DNA from 4 places in the Kineococcus lubricus genome. Region 1 is predicted to be linked to each of the others. Evidence: riboswitches for the same ligand, from Rfam matches in the RefSeq annotation. Region 1 holds a riboswitch; each other region holds the start of a gene.
What was found. Region 1 has a riboswitch for S-adenosylmethionine ahead of ACRYRX_RS15800 (aminotransferase class V-fold PLP-dependent enzyme). Riboswitches for the same ligand answer to the same signal wherever they lie in the genome.
Positions count from the first base shown of each region.

Region 2: linked by a shared signal. The riboswitch ahead of sfnG (dimethylsulfone monooxygenase SfnG) and the one ahead of ACRYRX_RS15800 (aminotransferase class V-fold PLP-dependent enzyme) in region 1 are both predicted to bind S-adenosylmethionine.
Region 3: linked by a shared signal. The riboswitch ahead of ACRYRX_RS09405 (TIGR04028 family ABC transporter substrate-binding protein) and the one ahead of ACRYRX_RS15800 (aminotransferase class V-fold PLP-dependent enzyme) in region 1 are both predicted to bind S-adenosylmethionine.
Region 4: linked by a shared signal. The riboswitch ahead of ACRYRX_RS08095 (MetQ/NlpA family ABC transporter substrate-binding protein) and the one ahead of ACRYRX_RS15800 (aminotransferase class V-fold PLP-dependent enzyme) in region 1 are both predicted to bind S-adenosylmethionine.

Region 1 covers NZ_JBJLSK010000020.1:21,428-25,604, reverse strand. The annotation lists gene ACRYRX_RS15810 (hypothetical protein) at 31-306, shown strand; gene ACRYRX_RS15805 (rhodanese-like domain-containing protein) at 350-757, opposite strand; gene ACRYRX_RS15800 (aminotransferase class V-fold PLP-dependent enzyme) at 825-2,165, opposite strand; SAM riboswitch class IV at 2,221-2,334, opposite strand; SAM riboswitch class I at 2,477-2,568, shown strand; gene ACRYRX_RS15795 (methylenetetrahydrofolate reductase) at 2,630-3,586, shown strand; gene metE (5-methyltetrahydropteroyltriglutamate--homocysteine S-methyltransferase) at 3,583-4,177, shown strand, end outside.
Region 2 covers NZ_JBJLSK010000001.1:211,549-215,725, reverse strand. The annotation lists gene purN (phosphoribosylglycinamide formyltransferase) at 1-75, shown strand, start outside; gene purH (bifunctional phosphoribosylaminoimidazolecarboxamide formyltransferase/IMP cyclohydrolase) at 75-1,646, shown strand; gene ACRYRX_RS00965 (DUF3017 domain-containing protein) at 1,683-1,961, shown strand; SAM riboswitch class I at 2,052-2,135, shown strand; gene sfnG (dimethylsulfone monooxygenase SfnG) at 2,146-3,291, shown strand; gene ACRYRX_RS00955 (N-acetylmuramoyl-L-alanine amidase) at 3,339-4,118, shown strand; gene idi (isopentenyl-diphosphate Delta-isomerase) at 4,138-4,177, shown strand, end outside.
Region 3 covers NZ_JBJLSK010000010.1:57,403-61,579, reverse strand. The annotation lists gene ACRYRX_RS09415 (ABC transporter permease) at 1-78, shown strand, start outside; gene ACRYRX_RS09410 (ABC transporter substrate-binding protein) at 75-1,007, shown strand; SAM riboswitch class I at 1,118-1,212, shown strand; gene ACRYRX_RS09405 (TIGR04028 family ABC transporter substrate-binding protein) at 1,568-3,220, shown strand; gene ACRYRX_RS09400 (ABC transporter permease) at 3,258-4,177, shown strand, end outside.
Region 4 covers NZ_JBJLSK010000008.1:104,996-109,172, forward strand. The annotation lists gene ACRYRX_RS08075 (purine-cytosine permease family protein) at 1-849, shown strand, start outside; gene ACRYRX_RS08080 (OsmC family protein) at 883-1,386, opposite strand; gene ACRYRX_RS08085 (DUF7711 family protein) at 1,455-2,084, shown strand; gene ACRYRX_RS08090 (DUF1737 domain-containing protein) at 2,081-2,293, shown strand; SAM riboswitch class IV at 2,377-2,487, shown strand; gene ACRYRX_RS08095 (MetQ/NlpA family ABC transporter substrate-binding protein) at 2,559-3,509, shown strand; gene ACRYRX_RS08100 (methionine ABC transporter ATP-binding protein) at 3,506-4,177, shown strand, end outside.

The sequences.
Region 1 (4,177 bases):
CAGTGGGGCACCCGAGAGCGGAGGTGCGCGGTGCGTGGACGGCGGCTGTGGGCGCGGTTGTGCGCCGCTGCAACCACTTCGGCGGCTGCGGTGGTGCAGGGGCTGGCCCTGGCGGGGCACGGTCAGTGGGGGTTCCCCTGGGTACCGGCCGACCTCGACCTCGACCCCGAACCGGAACCAGGTCCCGGTGAACTCAGCTGGGCCGACTTCGAGGCGGAACTGCACGCGCTGCTGACCGCGCACGCCGACGGGCACGCCGAAGGGACCGGGGACGGGTCCCGTCCCGGCAGCGAACCCGTGCCCTGAGGCCCCGACCCGCCGGCGGCCGCGCTCGCGCGCGCCGGCCACCTCAGGCCCGCCCGGGTTCCGCGGTGGGCAACCCGGCCGCCTCCCACGCGGGGAACCCGCCCTCGACGTGCACGACGTCGGTGAACCCGGCGGCGAGCAGTTCGGCGGCCACGGGGCCCGACCCGGCGGGCGAACCGCAGACCACGACGATCCCCTGGTCGAGGCCGGTCAGCTGCGGCAGGGCCCGGGGGCCGCCGAGGGTGAACCTCGGCCCGACCTCGTCCTTGCCGACGACGACGGCCTGCGGCAGCGCGCCGTGCGCGGCCCGGCCGGCGTCGCTGCGGACGTCGACGAGCAGCGCGCCGCCGGCGACGGCGCGCCCGGCGGTCCCGGCGTCGACGAGGGGCGCGCCGAGGGGGACGGCGGCGGGGTCGCCGAGGGGGGCTGCGGTGCGGGGTTCCTGGCTCACGTCACTCCTGGTCGTCGGCTCACGCGCTCGCGCGAGGGGGTTCGGTCGGTCGTGACCCCCGTCGGGGTCAGCCCCGTCCCGGGATCGGGTCGAGGAACGTCCCGGGGGCCGGGCGCGCGTCCGTCAGGGGAGCCCAGCGGCCCTCGACCAGCCCGTACTCCAGCTCCGGGCCGGTGGTCAGGAAGCGCTCGAGGGCGGCCAGGAGCCGGGCGACGTCGGCCGAGCCCGTCCCCACCCCCGTCGAGGCCCGCAGCCCGCCCTCGACCAGGCCGAGGGAGTCGGCGAACCGGTGGGCGCAGAACCGCCCGTCCCGGACCCCGATGCCGTGCTCGGCCGACAGGTACGCGGCGACCTCGGACACCGGGCGCCCCGGGACGGTGAACGTCACGACCCCCACGGCGTCGGCCGGGTGCGGGCGCACGACCCGCACGCCCTCCAGCGCGGTCAGGCCCCGCACGAGCTGGTCGCGCAGCGCGGCCTCGTGGGCCTCCAGCGCCCCCGCCGGCAGGGCGGCGAGCGTCGCGCAGGCCTGCGCCAGCGCGACCGCGCCCACGACGTTGGGCGAGCCGGCCTCGTGCCGGTCCGGTCCCGCCGCCCAGCGCACCGCGTCGTGGCCGACGTCGAGCGTGGCGCCCCCACCGGCCAGGTACGGCTCCGCGGCGTCCAGCCAGTCCCGGCGCCCGACCAGGGCACCGGAACCGAACGGCGCGTACAGCTTGTGCCCCGACAGGGCGATCCAGTCGATCCCGTCGCCGGCGACGTCGACGCGGCGGTGCGGCAGCAGCTGGGCGCCGTCCACGGCGATGCGGGCACCGGCGGCGTGCGCGGCCCGCGCCAGGCGGCGCAGCGGCAGCACCTCCCCGGTGACGTTGGAGGCCCCCGCGACGGCCAGCACGGCGTACCGCCCGCTCGCCAGCTCGGCCTCCAGCCGGGCGGTGGTCTCCTCGGCGTCGGCGCCGCCGCGCACCACCGTCGTGCGCGCCGACCGCTCCCAGGACAGCAGGTTCGCGTGGTGCTCCACGTCGGCCACCAGCACCCGCCCACCGGCCGGGACGGCCCGGGCCAGCAGGTCGAGGGCGTCGGTGGTGCTGCGGGTGAAGACGACCACGTCGTCCGGGCGGGCCCCGACGAAACCCGCCACCTGCTCGCGGGCCCGCTCGAACAGCGCCGTGCAGACGCGGGACAGGTACCCGGCCCCGCGGTGGACGCTGGCGTAGTGCGGGAGCACCTGCGCCACGCGCGCCGCCACGGTGGTCAGCGCCGGGGCGCTGGCGGCGTTGTCGAGGTTCGCGTACGTCGCGGTGCCTCCGGTGGCCAGCGGGACCGCGGTGCCGGCGCCCACGACGGGCAGCAGCGGCGGGACGTCCCGGCCGGTGGGGCGGGCGGGGGACAGGGTGCTCGTCGTCACGCGAGGTCTCCTCGGGGAGTGGACCCCACCGGGAGGACCGGGATCGGCCCGGCGAGGTCCGCGCTTGCCGGGCCCACCTCGGGACCGGCCAGGTCGTCACCCGGGGCACCCCGCCGCGGAGGAGGGTTGCCGGCCAGCGAGCCGGGGCTTGTCGCTGGCGCTCATGACCTGTTCCGAGGTTGCCACGGAACGGCGGTCCAGATCAAGGTCGGCCCGCCGGGGGGAACGGGACCGAGCCCCGGGAACCCCGTCCCGGTGGCTTCCCCGCGAACCGCTTGTCGATCCCGCCGCCGTCGGTCTACATTCGGGGAACACCATCCAGAGCGGCCGAGAGTCCTGGCTCGACGACGCCGCAGCAACCCCCCGAGCCCGGGCGAGGGTGCTACCGCCAGGTCGATGGAGTCCGTGATGCGCACCACCGATGTCGTCGCCCCCTGCCCCGACCCGGGACCGGGACCCGCCCGATGACGATCGCCCCCCTCGTCGCCGGTGCGGCGGGGCGGCCGACGATCAGTTTCGAACTGTTCCCCCCGCGCTCGGAGGCGGGCCGGGAGACGTTGTGGCGCAGGGTTTCGGAGTTGACGGCGGCCGCACCGGACTTCGTGTCGGTGACGTTCGGCGCCGCCGGCGCCACCCGGGCCCCCAGCCGGGACCTGCTCGCCCACGTCCTGCGCACCACGGCCGTCCCCGCCATGGCCCACCTGACGTGCGTGGGGGCCTCGCGGCGGGAGGTCGTGGAACTCGCCGGGGAGTTCCTCGACGCCGGGGTCCGCAACGTCCTGGCCCTGCGCGGCGACCCGCCCGCCGGGGTTCCCGGCTGGAGGCCGCACCCCGACGGCGTCGGGACCGCCGGGGACCTGGTGCAGCTGCTCCAGGTCGCCGACCGGCGCCGCCTCGCGCGCCGCGGCGGCCCCCGCCCGGTCGACGAGGGACCGCTCAGCCTCGCCGTGGCCGCGTTCCCCCGGGACCGCGACGACCACGAGATGGCCGTCCTGCGCGCCAAGCAGGACGCCGGCGCGCACTTCGCGATCTGCCAGGTGACGTTCTGCGCCGCCGAGTACGCCGCGCTCGTGCGCCGCGCCCGGGCCGCGGGGATCACCCTGCCGCTGCTGCCCGGGATCGCCGCCACCGACGACCCCGGCCGGCTGCAGCGCATCGGCGCCCTCACCGGCGTCGCGCCCCCCGCCGGGCTGCTGGCCGCCCTCGACACCGACGACCCCGCGGCCCGCCGCCGCGCCGCCACCGCCTCCACCGCCGCGCTCGCCCGCGACCTCCTGGCCGCCGGGGCCCCCGGGCTGCACCTGTACACCTTCAACGCCGCCGGCCCCGCCCTCGACCTGCTCGACCACCTCGACCTCGACCGCTCCCGCCGAACCGACGACCGCCGCGCGACCGCCGCGGCAGGAGGACCGACCCGATGACCGAGAACCCCCCCGCCTGGACCGCGACGATCCTGGGCTACCCCCGCCTCGGACCCGACCGCGAGACGAAGAAGGCCCTCGAAGCCCTCTGGGCCGGCCGCGCCGACCTCGCCACCACCGAGCAGCGGCTCGCCGCCGTCCGCGCCGCCACCGTCCGCCGGCTCAACGCCCTCGGCCTGCCCGCGCACGACGGCTCCATCCCGTCGTCGTTCTCGGCCTACGACCAGGTGCTCGACGCCGCCGTCGCCGTCGGCGCCGTCCCCGAGCGGTTCGCCGACGTCGTCGCCGCCGACGGGACCGTCGACCTCGCCGGCTACTCCACGATCGCCCGCGGCCGCGGCGCACAGGCCCCGCTGGAGATGACGAAGTGGTTCGACACGAACTACCACTACCTCGTCCCCGAGATCGGCCCCGGCACGACGTTCCGCTTCGCCGACGACCGCGGCGTTCGGGAGTTCACCGAGGCGCTCGCCGACGGTTTCCTCACCCGCCCGGTCCTGGTGGGCCCGGTGACGTTCCTGCTGCTGGCCAAGGCCGCCGACGGCAGTCCCGCCGGGTTCGCGCCGATCTCCCGCCTCGACGACCTGCTCG
Region 2 (4,177 bases), on a different contig from region 1:
CGCGAACTGCTCGTCGGCGTCGTCGGGCGACTGGCCCGCGCGACCCCCCACCCCGAGAGGACGGCACCCCGCTGATGGACCCCCAGGGCACGAAGGTCCCCGTGAAGCGCGCGCTGATCAGCGTCTACGACAAGACCGGCCTGGCCGAACTCGCCCAGGGGCTGCACGCGGCCGGGGTCGCCCTCGTCTCCACCGGGTCCACCGCCACCCGCATCGCCGCCGCGGGCGTGCCCGTGACCCCCGTCGAGGAGCTCACCGGGTTCCCCGAGTGCCTCGACGGCCGCGTCAAGACCCTGCACCCGCGGGTGCACGCCGGGATCCTCGCCGACCGCCGCCTGCCCGACCACGTCCGCCAGCTCGCCGAGCTCGACGTCGAACCCTTCGACCTCGTCGTCGTGAACCTCTACCCGTTCGCCGCGACCGTCGCCTCCGGCGCCGGCTACGACGACGTCGTGGAGCAGATCGACATCGGCGGCCCCTCCATGGTCCGCGCCGCCGCGAAGAACCACCCCAGCGTGGCCGTCGTCGTCGACCCCGCGGCGTACGCCGACGTGCTCGCCGCCGTCGCCGACGGCGGGTTCGACCTCACCGCCCGCAAGCGCCTGGCCGCGGCCGCGTTCGCGCACACCGCCGCCTACGACACCGCGGTGGCGTCCTGGTTCGCCGAGCAGACGCTCGACGAGGCCGACCAGGGCTGGCCCGCCGTCACCGGCGTCGCCCTGGAGCGCACCGCCGTCCTGCGCTACGGCGAGAACCCGCACCAGCAGGCCGCCGTCTACGCCGACCCGACGTCCGCGCCGGGCATCGCGCAGGCCGTGCAGCTGCACGGCAAGGCCATGTCGTACAACAACTACGTCGACGCCGACGCCGCCCTGCGCGCCGCGTACGACCTCGACGGGCCCGCCGTCGCCGTCATCAAGCACGCCAACCCGTGCGGGATCGCGACCGGCACCGACGTCGCCGACGCCCACGCCAAGGCCCACGCCTGCGACCCCGTCTCCGCCTACGGCGGCGTCATCGCGGCCAACCGCGTCGTGACCGCGGCCATGGCCGAGCAGGTCGCGCCCGTCTTCACCGAGGTCGTCATCGCCCCCGGCTTCGAGCCCGAGGCGCTGGAGGTCCTGCGGGCCAAGAAGAACGTCCGCCTCCTGCAGCTGCCCGAGGGCTACTCCCGGCAGGCCCGGGAGTGGCGCCCCGTCTCCGGCGGCGTGCTCGTGCAGGACCTCGACGCGATCGACGCCGAGGGCGACGCCCCCGCGAACTGGACGCTCGCGGCCGGTGAGGCGGCCACCCCGGAGGTCCTGGCCGACCTCGAGTTCGCCTGGCGCGCGGTCCGCTCGGTGCGCTCCAACGCGATCCTGCTCGCCAAGGACGGCGCGTCCGTCGGCGTCGGCATGGGCCAGGTCAACCGCGTCGACTCCTGCAAGCTGGCCGTCGCGCGCGCCGGAGCGGACCGGGCCACCGGGTCGGTCGCCGCGTCCGACGCGTTCTTCCCGTTCGCCGACGGCGCGCAGATCCTCATCGACGCCGGGGTCAGCGCGATCGTGCAGCCCGGCGGGTCCATCCGCGACGCCGAGGTCGTCGAGGCCGCCGCGAAGGCCGGCGTCACGATGTACTTCACCGGCGCGCGCCACTTCGCGCACTGAGGTCCGCCCGTGGCGCCGGCCGGTAGCGTCGGCACCGTGACCACCGAGCGCGTCCCCACCCCGGGCAACGCCGTCCTGCTGACGCTCGTCGGCGGGATCGTCGTCGCGCTGGTGCTGACGCTGCTGGCCGGCCCGACCCCGGGCGGGGTGCTGCTCGGGGCGGACCTGGCCGTCGCCGCCGTCCTGCGGCTGGTGCTGCCGGTGCGGGTCGCGGGAGCGCTCGCGGTCCGCTCGCGCGGGCTGGACGTCGCGATCCTCCTGGTGCTGGCGGTGTCGTGCCTGGTGCTGGCCGGCGTCGTGCCGACCCCCGTCTGAACCCCCCGACGGACGCCCCCTCCCGCCCACCGGGAGGGGGCGTCCGTCGTTCCCCTGCGCACCGGCCGGGCACCGGGGTAGGGTGCACCGATCCCATCCAGAGCGGCTGAGAGACCTGGCTCGACGACGCCGCAGCAACCCCCGCGGGGGTGCTACCGCCAGGACCGATGGAGGACGCCCCGCCATGTCCCTGCACGAGCCCCTGAAGTTCGCCTACTGGGTCCCCAACGTCTCCGGCGGGCTGGTCGTCTCCACGATCGAGCAGCGCACCAGCCACGACCCCGCCTACAACGTCGAGGTGGCCCGCGCCGCCGAGCGCGTCGGGTTCGAGTACGCCCTCACCCAGGTGCGGTACCTCGCCTCCTACGGCGCCGACGCCCAGCACGAGTCGACGTCGTTCTCGCTGGCGCTGCTGCTGGCGACCGAGCGGCTGAAGGTCATCGCCGCGGTCCACCCGTTCTTCTGGCACCCGGGGGTCCTGGCGAAGTTCGCGGCCACCACCCAGGAACTCACCGGCAACCGCCTCGCGCTGAACGTGGTGTCGGGCTGGTTCAAGGACGAGGCGACGCAGCTGGGGGTGACCTGGCACGAGCACGACGACCGGTACAAGCAGTCCGAGGAGTTCATCGAACTGCTGCGCGGGGTGTGGAGCCAGGACGGCTACAGCCAGTCCGGGGAGTTCTTCAACGCCACCGACATCACCTTCCGCCCGCAGCCCACGGCCGCGCCGGAACTGTTCCAGGGCGGGAACTCCACCGCCGCGCAGGCCATGGCCGGCCGCGTCTCGGACTGGTACTTCATGAACGGCAAGTCGATCGCGGACGCCGCCGCCGGGGTGCGGGAGGTCAGCGCGCTGGCCGCCGCGAACGGCCGGTCGGTGCGGTTCGGGCTGAACGGCTTCGCGCTGGTGCGCGACACCCGAGAGCAGGCCGAGGCGGTCCTGGAGGAGATCGTCGCCAAGGCCGACCGCGCCAAGGTCGAGGGTTTCGGCGCCGCGGTGCGGGAGGCCGGCGGTTCCACCCGCGACGGCAAGGGGATGTGGGCCGACAGCGGGTTCCGCGACCTCGTCCAGTACAACGACGGTTTCCGGACGGGGCTGGTCGGGACCCTCGACGAGGTGGCGCGCCGCGTCCTGGCGTACCGGCTGGTCGGCGTCGACCTGCTGCTGCTGGGGTTCCTGCACGTCAAGGAGGAGGTCGAGGCGTTCGGGGAACTCGTCATCCCCCGGGTGCGCGAGCTGGAGGCCCGGCTGGTGGCGGGGGAGGACCTGGACCTGGGCGCCGAGCTCGACGGGGCCGTCGCGGCGGCCACCGCACCCGTCCCCGTCTGAACCGGCCGCCGGGCGGGGCGGTGCCGGACCCGTGGCACCCTGGGCGGGTGCGACGTGCCGCGGTCCCGCTGGTGCTGGTGGCCGCCCTCGCCGCCTGCTCCCCGCCCCGCCCGCCGGCCCCGGTGCCGGTGAGCGCCGCCGCGCGACCGGCCCCCGTCCCCGTCGTCGTCCTCGACCCCGGCCACAACGGGGGCAACGCCGCGCACCCGGAGCAGATCGCGGTCCCCGTCCCGGCGGGGGGTTTCGAGAAGCCGTGCGGCACGACGGGGACGTCCACGGACAGCGGGTACCCCGAGCACGCCTACGCCTTCGACGTCGCCCTGCGCACCGCCGACCTGCTGCGCGCGCGGGGGGTCGAGGTCGTCCTGACCCGGTCCGAGGACACCGGCGTCGGCCCGTGCGTGGACGCCCGGGCCGCGGTGGCGAACGCGGCGGGGGCGGCGCTGGCGGTCTCGATCCACGCCGACGGAGCCGCGCCCACCTCCCGCGGTTTCCACGTCGTCGAACCGGGCCCGGCCCCCGACGGCGGCAACGCGGCGGTGCTGGCGGCCTCCGACGTCGCGGCGCGCGACCTGCTCGCCGCGTTCGGGACCGCCACCGGCCTGCCCCGGGCCGACCGCCTCGGGGACCTGGTGGAACCTGGCCTGACGCGGCGCTCGGACCTGGCGGGCCTGAACCTCGCGCGGACGCCGTCGGTGCTGCTGGAGTCGGCGAACATGCGCAACGCCGAGGACGCCGCGCTGCTGTCCGACCCCGCGTTCCGGCAGACCGCGGCGCGCGGCATCGCCGACGGCGTGTCGGCGTTCCTCGCGCGCGACCGCCCCTGAGACCGCTTACCTTCTGGGGGTGACCCTCGCGCCTGCCGACCCGACCGTGGAACTCGTCG
Region 3 (4,177 bases), on a different contig from region 1:
ACGCGATCCGTGGGAGAGTCCGGGGCGAGCCCGGAACCCGAACTCGTCAGCGCAGGAACGTCGAAAGGCACGTCATGAACCGCAGGAACCTGCTCGGTCTGGCCCTCGTGGGCTCCCTCACGGCGGGGCTGGCTGCGTGCGGCGGCGGCGACGACCCGCTGGCCTCCGACGCCGGCTCGGGGGACTCCACCGCCACCTCCGCCGTCATCGTCGGCTCGGCGAACTTCCCCGAGAGCGAACTGCTCATGGAGATGTACGCGCAGGTCTTGGAGGCCGAGGGCGTCGAGGTGCAGCGCAAGCCGAACATCGGTGCGCGCGAGCTGTACCTCAAGGCCCTCGACGACGGCTCGATCGACCTCATCCCCGAGTACAACGGGGCGCTGCTCGCCGCGCTGTCCGAGGGCGGCGCCCCCGAGGGGGTCTCCACCCCCGAGCAGGTGCTGGAGGCGCTGAAGCAGGTGCTGCCCGAGGGCACCGAGGTGCTCGAGCAGTCCGCCGCGGAGGACAAGGACTCGCTGTCGGTCACCGAGGCCACCGCCACCCAGTACCGCCTGACCTCGATCGCCGACCTCGCCCCGGTCGCGAAGGACCTCGTCGCCGGCGGCGGCCCGGAGTTCCAGGAGCGCTACCAGGGCCTGGAGGGGCTCAAGGAGCTGTACGGCGTGGAGTTCAAGGAGTTCAAGCCGCTGGACCCCGGTGGCCCGCTCACCGTCGGCGCCCTCAAGGACGGCACCATCCAGGTCGCGAACATCTTCACCACCGACTCCGCCATCACGACGAACGGGTTCGTCGTGCTGGAGGACCCGAAGAACCTGTTCCTGGCCCAGAACGTCCTGCCCCTCATCCGGTCGTCGAAGAACGACCAGACGATCACCGACGCGCTCAACGCGTTCTCGGCCAAGCTCACGACCGAGAACCTCACCCAGTACCTCGCGCAGGTCCAGGTGGACAAGAAGGACGTCGCCGCCGTGGCGAAGGACTTCCTGACGGCCAACGGGCTCGTCTGAGCCGCCCGTCGCGGGCCGGACGGCGCGTCCGGCCCGCGACCCCCGCACCCCCCGGTGGGGCCGGCGGGTGTTGACACGCGGCGAACGCGTCGGGCAGTGTGGCCCGCGCACACCCATCCAGAGCGGCTGAGAGATCTGGCTCCGTGACTCCGCAGCAACCCTCCGCGCGAGCGGGCGTGGGTGCTTCCGCCAGAACCGATGGAGGAACGTTGTCGAGCAGTTGCGCCCGGGGCTTCTTCGCCTCGCGCCGCCGTCACATCGACTACTGCCGCTGCGGCGCCACGTTCTGTTCCTGACCCCCCACGCTCACCGGCGCTGACCCGGGGCCGGGGCGGACGACCGTCCGCCCGGCCCGTCCGCCGTCCCCGCGGGGCACGACCCGACGGCACGGCGCAGCCCTGCCCGGGGCGCCGGTGAGGTGGGCTGCGCGGCAGCCGAACCGCCTCGCACGCACCCGCGCGCGGTGACCACCCCCCGGTCCCCGCCCGCCCCTCACGAACCCCACCGCCGACCCGGTCCTGCGCGCCAGGAGACCGGGCGCCCCACCGTTGGAGCCCGCCATGCTCGTCCGTCGCCGCACCACCCTCGCCGCCGCAGCCGCCGCCGCCCTCGGCGGGATGCTCGCCGGCTGCTCCTCGGGATCCGCGGGTGAGCAGGAACCGGTGGGGGAGCCCAAGACCGGCGGCAAGCTCACCTACCTCGAACCGCAGACGTGGACCACGCTGTACCCGCCCGCCGCGGGGTTCTACCCCAACGGGGGGATCGTCAACAACATCACCGACCGGTTGCTGTGGCAGAACCCGCAGACCCTCGAGCTCGAACCGTGGATCGCGGTCGCGCTGCCGGAGGTGAACGCCGACGCCACCCAGTACACCTTCACGCTGCGCGAGGGCGTCACCTACTCCGACGGGTCCCCGCTGGACGCGGCCAACGTGGTCGCCAACCTCGACCTCTTCGGCAAGGGCGACCCCGCCCGGGCCCTGACGGTGTCGGAGGCCATCAACAACTACGACCGCGGCGAGGTCGTCGACGAACGCACCGTCCGGTTCCACTTCACCGCTCCCGCACCGGGTTTCGCGCAGGCCGTGTCGACCATCAACTCCGGTCTGCTCGCCACGTCCACCCTGGCGCAGGACAGCGAGGGCTTCGGGCCCGGCAGCGCCGCGACCGTCATCGGCTCCGGGCCGTTCGTGGTCGACTCGGAGGAGGTCGGCACCCGGATCTCCCTCGTGGCGCGCGAGGACTACGCCTGGGCGCCGCCGTCGCGGCCCCACCAGGGCCGGGCGTACCTCGACGGCATCGACGTCGTCGTCGCCGGGGAGGACAGCGTCCGCGTCGGCACCGTCGTCGCCGGCCAGGCCGACCTCGCCCGCCAGATCGAGGCGCCGGACGAGGCGCAGTTCAGCGCCGACGGACTGGCGCTGCTGGCCGCCGCCACCAACGGCGTCAACAACGGGTTCAGCTTCCGGTTCCGGACCCCGCAGCTGCAGGACCTCGCCGTCCGGCAGGCGATCGTCGCCGGCATCGACCGGCAGGCCGTCATCGACACCCTGTTCAGCGACAGCTACGTGCTGGCCACCGGCGTCCTGGCGAAGTCGGCGCTCGGGTACGTCGACACCTCGGAGGAGTACCGGCACGACCCGGCCGCGGCGGCGCGGCTGCTCGACGGGGCCGGCTGGACGGTGGGCGCCGACGGCGTCCGCGCGAAGGACGGCGTCCCGCTGGCGATCACGTTCAACGAGGCCCTGCCGCAACCGCGCTCCAAGGAGGTCGTCACCCTGGTCCAGGAGCAGCTGGCCGACCTCGGGATCCGCGTCGACCTGTTCCCCGGCGACCAGGCCGCCCAGACCGCCGCCTCCCTGGACCCCGAGACCGTGCAGGTCTACCACTCCATGGTCGGGCGGGCCGACTACGACGTCCTGAAGTCGCAGTTCTTCTCCAGGAACCGCAACACCCTGCTGAACCTGGACACCACCGACGGGTCCCTCGGCGACCCCGAGCTCGACGCCCTGCTGAACGACATCGCCTCCGAACCCACCACCGACGCGCGTCAGGCCGCCTCCGAGGCCGCGCAGCGCCGGCTGGCCGAGCAGGCCTACGTCGTCCCGCTGTTCGAGGAACCGCAGGTGTTCGGCTTCCGCTCCGACGTGCAGGGTTTCGCGACCGAGTCGGTGGGCCGGCCCCTGTTCCACGCCACGTGGCTGAACCGGTGAGCACCCCGTCCCCGGCCGGCGCACCGGGAGGACGGCGGTGACGTACGTGCTGCGGCGCGCCGGCCAGGCCGTCGTCGTCCTGGTCCTGGCCTACGCGCTGACCTACGTCCTGCTCGCCGCGCTGCCCGGCGACGCCGTCCTGGCCCGCTTCGGCAGCCCCGAACTGGGGTTGTCCCCCGAGCAGCTGGCCGACATCCGCGCCGCCTACGGGGCCGACCGGCCCCTGCCCGTGCGGTTCGCCGAGTCCGCGTGGGCCTTCCTCGGCGGGGACCTGGGGTACTCGGTGCAGAGCGGGGCCGCGGTCTCCACCCTCCTGGCCGCCGCCCTGCCCTCGACCCTGGTGCTGGCCGCGCTGGGCCTGGCCCTGGCCGTGGTCCTGGCCGTGGTCATCGCCGTCGTCGCCACCCACGGCCGCGGCCGCTGGCTGCGCCGGGCGTTCCGCAACCTGCCGCCGCTGTTCGTGTCGCTGCCGGTGTTCTGGATCGGGATCCTGCTCATCCAGGTCCTGTCCTTCCGCCTGGGGCTGGTGCCCGTCATCGGCGCCGGCCCCGTCGAGGCGCTGGTGCTGCCCGTCCTCACCATCGCGGTGCCCATCGCGGCGCCGCTGGCGCAGGTGCTGATGCGCAGCGTCGACGACGTCGTCCGGATGCCGTTCGTCCCCGTGGTGCGCGCCCGCGGCGCCGGCACCGGCTGGCTGCTGTGGCACGACGTCAGCCGCAACGCCGTCCTGCCCGCGCTGACGATGGCCGGGCTGCTGTTCGGCGAGCTCGTCGGCGGCGCCGTGGTCACCGAGGCTGTCTTCGGCCGCGCCGGGATCGGGCAGCTCACCGCCCAGGCCGTCGCCAACCGCGACACCCCCGTCCTGCTGGCCGTCGTGGTCCTGTCCACGGTGGCCTACGTGGTGATCAACCTCGTCGTCGACCTGCTCTACCCCGTGCTCGACGCGCGGCTGCGCAC
Region 4 (4,177 bases), on a different contig from region 1:
GTGGTGGGGGCGATCCCCGCCGGCGGCACCGCGGCCGTGGTCGGCGCCTTCACCATGGTCATGACCGGGTTCGGCCTGGGCTGGGCCAACGCCGCGGCCGACTACTCCCGCTACCTGCCGCGGGAGGCCTCCAGCGGCGGGGTGGTGCTCTGGACGACCCTGGGCAGCTCGATCGGGCCGGCGGTGCTGCTGGTGTTCGGCGCCCTCGTCGTGGGCTCGGACCCCGACCTGGGCGCGCTCGTCGGCAAGGACCCCGTGGGGGCGCTGACGACGATCCTGCCGACGTGGTTCCTCGTGCCGTTCGTCGTGGTGGCCGTCCTGGGCCTGGTCGGCGGCGCCGTCATGGACATCTACTCCTCGGGGCTGGCGCTGCTCAACGTGGGCCTGCGCGTCCCCCGCCCCGTGGCGGTGCTCGTCGACGGCGCCCTCATGGTCGCCGGCGCCACCTACATCGCGTTCTTCTCCGCCGACTTCCTCACCCCGTTCCAGGGGTTCCTCATCACCCTGGGCGTGCCGATCGCGGCGTGGGCGGGGATCTTCCTGGCCGACCTGGCGACCCGGCGCCGCGGGTACGCCGAGGCCGAGCTGCTCGACGCCGGGGGCCGCTACGGCTCGGTGCGCGCGCTGCCGGTGGCGACGATGGTCGCGGCCACCGTGGTGGGCTGGGGCCTGGTGACCAACCAGAACGCGAGCTGGCTGACCTGGCAGGGCTACCTGCTGGGCCCGATCGGGGGCCGCGAGGGCGCCTGGGCCTACGCGAACCTCGGGGTCCTGCTGGCCTTCGCGATCGGCTTCGCCGTCGTCGCGGTGTTCGGCCGGCCGGCGGTGCGGCGGCAGGAGAGCCGCTGAGGCCCCCGCCGCCGCGCACCGGCCGCGCGGGGGTCAGGCCCGCTGGACGGTGACCTTCGGCGGGACCTGCAGCGTCTGCGCGATGACGCAGTACCGCTCGGCGAGGGAGACCATCTTCGCCTCCGTCGCCTCGTCGGCGTCGGAGGTGAAGTCGAAGGTGATGGTGACGTCGGTGATCCCGATCGGGACCTCCCGGGAGACCCCGAGGGTGCCGCGGGCGTCCCAGTGCGCGTCCACGGCCACGGAGGCGTTGCGCAGCTCGACGCCCATGGCCGTCGCCACGCTGCGCAGCGTCACCCCGGCGCAGGCCGCCACGGCCTCGCAGAGCATGTCGGCCGAGCAGGCCTCGGTGCCGTCGCCGCCGGCGGCGGGGTGCAGCCCGGCGCGGGTCGTCCCGGCGAAGCCGTCGACCGAGACGCCGATGGACTGCCCGTCCAGGACGGCCACCGCCCGGGCCGGGACCAGCGCCTTGGCGGGGTCCTCCCGGTAGGAGTCCTTCAACGGCTTCTGCAGGGCTCTGAGCTCGGTCGAATCCACCGGCGAAGCTTAGGCCCGGCCACGGCCCGGCCCGCAACCTCCCGCCGGGGTCGGCCACACTGGCCGGTGTGAAGTGGACCACCGCGGTGCGGACGCTGGAGGAGGTCGCCGACCGCTGCGCGCACGTGAGCCGTCAGCCGGCCGGGATCGTGCGGTTGCGGGTGGAGCAGGCGTGGGTGTTCGGCGCCCTGCTGGGGCCGCGGCGGGACGTGCTCGACGACGCCGGGGCGGTGCGGGTGGCCCTGGTGACGAACGCCGACGAGGCCGACTGCGCGCACCTGACCCAGCCGCCGGCCGCCGGGCACTGGCTGGCCGCCTCCGGGCTGGCGACCCGGCCGGTGACCCTGACGTTCCGGTCCGCGCAGGCGCCGGTGTGGAACCACCTGGTCGAGCGGCCGGTGCTGTTCTGGACGGTCGGGGACGGCACCGACCACGAGGTCCTGGGGCAGCTGCGGGCCGGCGACGGCGAGTTGCTGCGCCCGGAGCCGCCCACGCCCGCCGAGCTCGCCGGGCGGCTGGACCGCGAGCTCGCGGTCAGCCTGGGGGCGCTGGGCCGCGCGGCGCGCGCGTACGACGAGAAGCGCTGGGCGCCGGGGGCTCCCGCGCGGCGGGCCGACGCGCTGGCCGACGCGGCCCTGGGGTACCTGGACCTGCGCGCCGCCCGGGACGGGCTGGGCCCGGCTAGCCTCGGCGCATGAGCGACCCCACCCCCGAGGACGTCCCGCAGAAGCTCGCCTACCGGCTGCTGACCGGCACCGACGACCGCTCGTTCTGCGAGAAGGTGAGCGCGGCGCTGGCCGACGGGTACGTCCTGCACGGCAGCCCGTCGGTGACCACGACCGGGGGCGTCACCGTCGCCGCGCAGGCCGTCGTCCTCCCCCACGCCCTGCCCCCCGCGCGCGCCTGAGGTCCGGCCGGGGCGCTCGCGGCCGGGGGCGGACCGGCGGGAACCGTCCACGCTGTCGGACAGCCGGTGTTAAGCTCGGGGCAGGTCATGAGTGACAGCGGTAAGCCCTGGCTTGCTGTCCGGCAACCCTCCTCCGCGGCGGGGTGCCCCAGGTGAGGACCTGGCCGGACGGACCCGTCCGGCAAGCGCGGATCGCCGGACGCCGGTCGATCACGGGAGCCCTGCGAGCCGCGCGCCCGCCCGTACGACCTCCCGGAGTGTCCCCGTGTCCACTGCCCCCTCCCTGCCCGACAAGCCCAAGCGCCGCGGCGTGCTGTACGCCGTCATCGCCGCCGTCGTCGTCATCGCCGTGGTGGTCGTGGCCCTCGTCCTGGGCAACCGGGACGACTCCACCAGCACCAGCGCCGCCGGAGCCGGCGAGGCGAAGACCGTGAAGATCGGTGTCGCCGACAAGTCGCTGCCGTACTGGACGACGTACAGCGAACTGGCGAAGTCCCGGTTCAACGTCGACGTCGAGCTGGTCAACTTCTCCGACTACACGCTGCCCAACCCGGCGCTGTCGCAGGGTGAGCTGGACCTCAACCAGTTCCAGCACATCCAGTACCTCGCGAACTACAACGCGACCGCCGACGACGACCTGCAGCCCATCGGCGCGACCGCCGTCTACCCGCTGCCGCTGTACTCCCTCACCGCGGGGTCCGTCGAGGAACTGCCCGCCGACGCGAAGGTCGCCATCCCCAACGACGCCATCAACGAGGCGCGCGGTCTGCTCGTCCTGCAGCAGGCCGGCCTGGTGACGCTGAAGGACGGCGGCACCCCGTTCTCCACCACGAACGACATCGAGTCCTCCAAGGTGGAGGTCGTCACCGTCGCCGCCGACCAGACCGCCAGCGCGCTGCAGTCCGGTTCCGTGGCCGCCGCGATCGTCAACAACAACTTCGCCACCGCGGCGAAGCTGTCCGAGGACTCCGTCATCGTCGACGACGACGCCACCTCCCCCGCGGCGGCGCCCTACGTCAACATCTTCACCGCCCGCAAGGCCGACACCGGCAACCAGACGTACCTGGACCTGGCGGCGCTGTGGCACGACCCGGCCGTGCAGGAGGTGTTCCTGCAGGACAACCCGAGCGCGATCGTCCGCGACGTGCCCGCCGCCGACCTGCAGGCGGAGACCGCGGAGGTCGAAGCCGACGCGAAGGCCGCCTCGGCCAAGTGACCGCCCTCATCACGCTGACCGACGTCAGCAAGCGCTTCGACCGCCGCGACGGGTCCTCCGTCGCGGCGGTCGACGCCGTTTCCCTCCAGGTCGAGCAGGGCGAGGTCCTCGCGGTCATCGGGTACTCCGGCGCCGGGAAGTCCACGCTCGTCCGGCTGCTCAACGCGCTGGAGAGACCGACCTCGGGCAGCGTCGTCGTCGCCGGTCAGGACCTCACGAGGCTGTCCGAGGGTGAACTGCGCGCGGCCCGGTCGAAGATCGGGATGATCTTCCAGCAGTTCAACCTGTTCCGGTCCCGGACGGTCGCCGGGAACGTGGCGTACCCGCTGAAGGTGGCGGGCGTGGCGAAGGCCGAGCGGGACCGGCGCACCGCCGAGCTGCTCGACTTCGTGGGCCTGCTCGACCGCGCCCACGCCTACCCCGAGCAGTTGTCCGGCGGCCAGAAGCAGCGGGTCGGCATCGCCCGCGCGCTGGCGACGAACCCGCCGCTGCTGCTGGCCGACGAGGCCACGAGCGCGCTGGACCCCGAGACCACCACCGAGGTCCTGTCGCTGCTGCGGCGCGTCAACGCCGAGCTCGGGGTGACGATCGTCGTCATCACCCACGAGATGGAGGCCGTGCGGCAGATCGCCGACCGGGTCGCGGTCATGGAGAACGGGCGGGTCGTG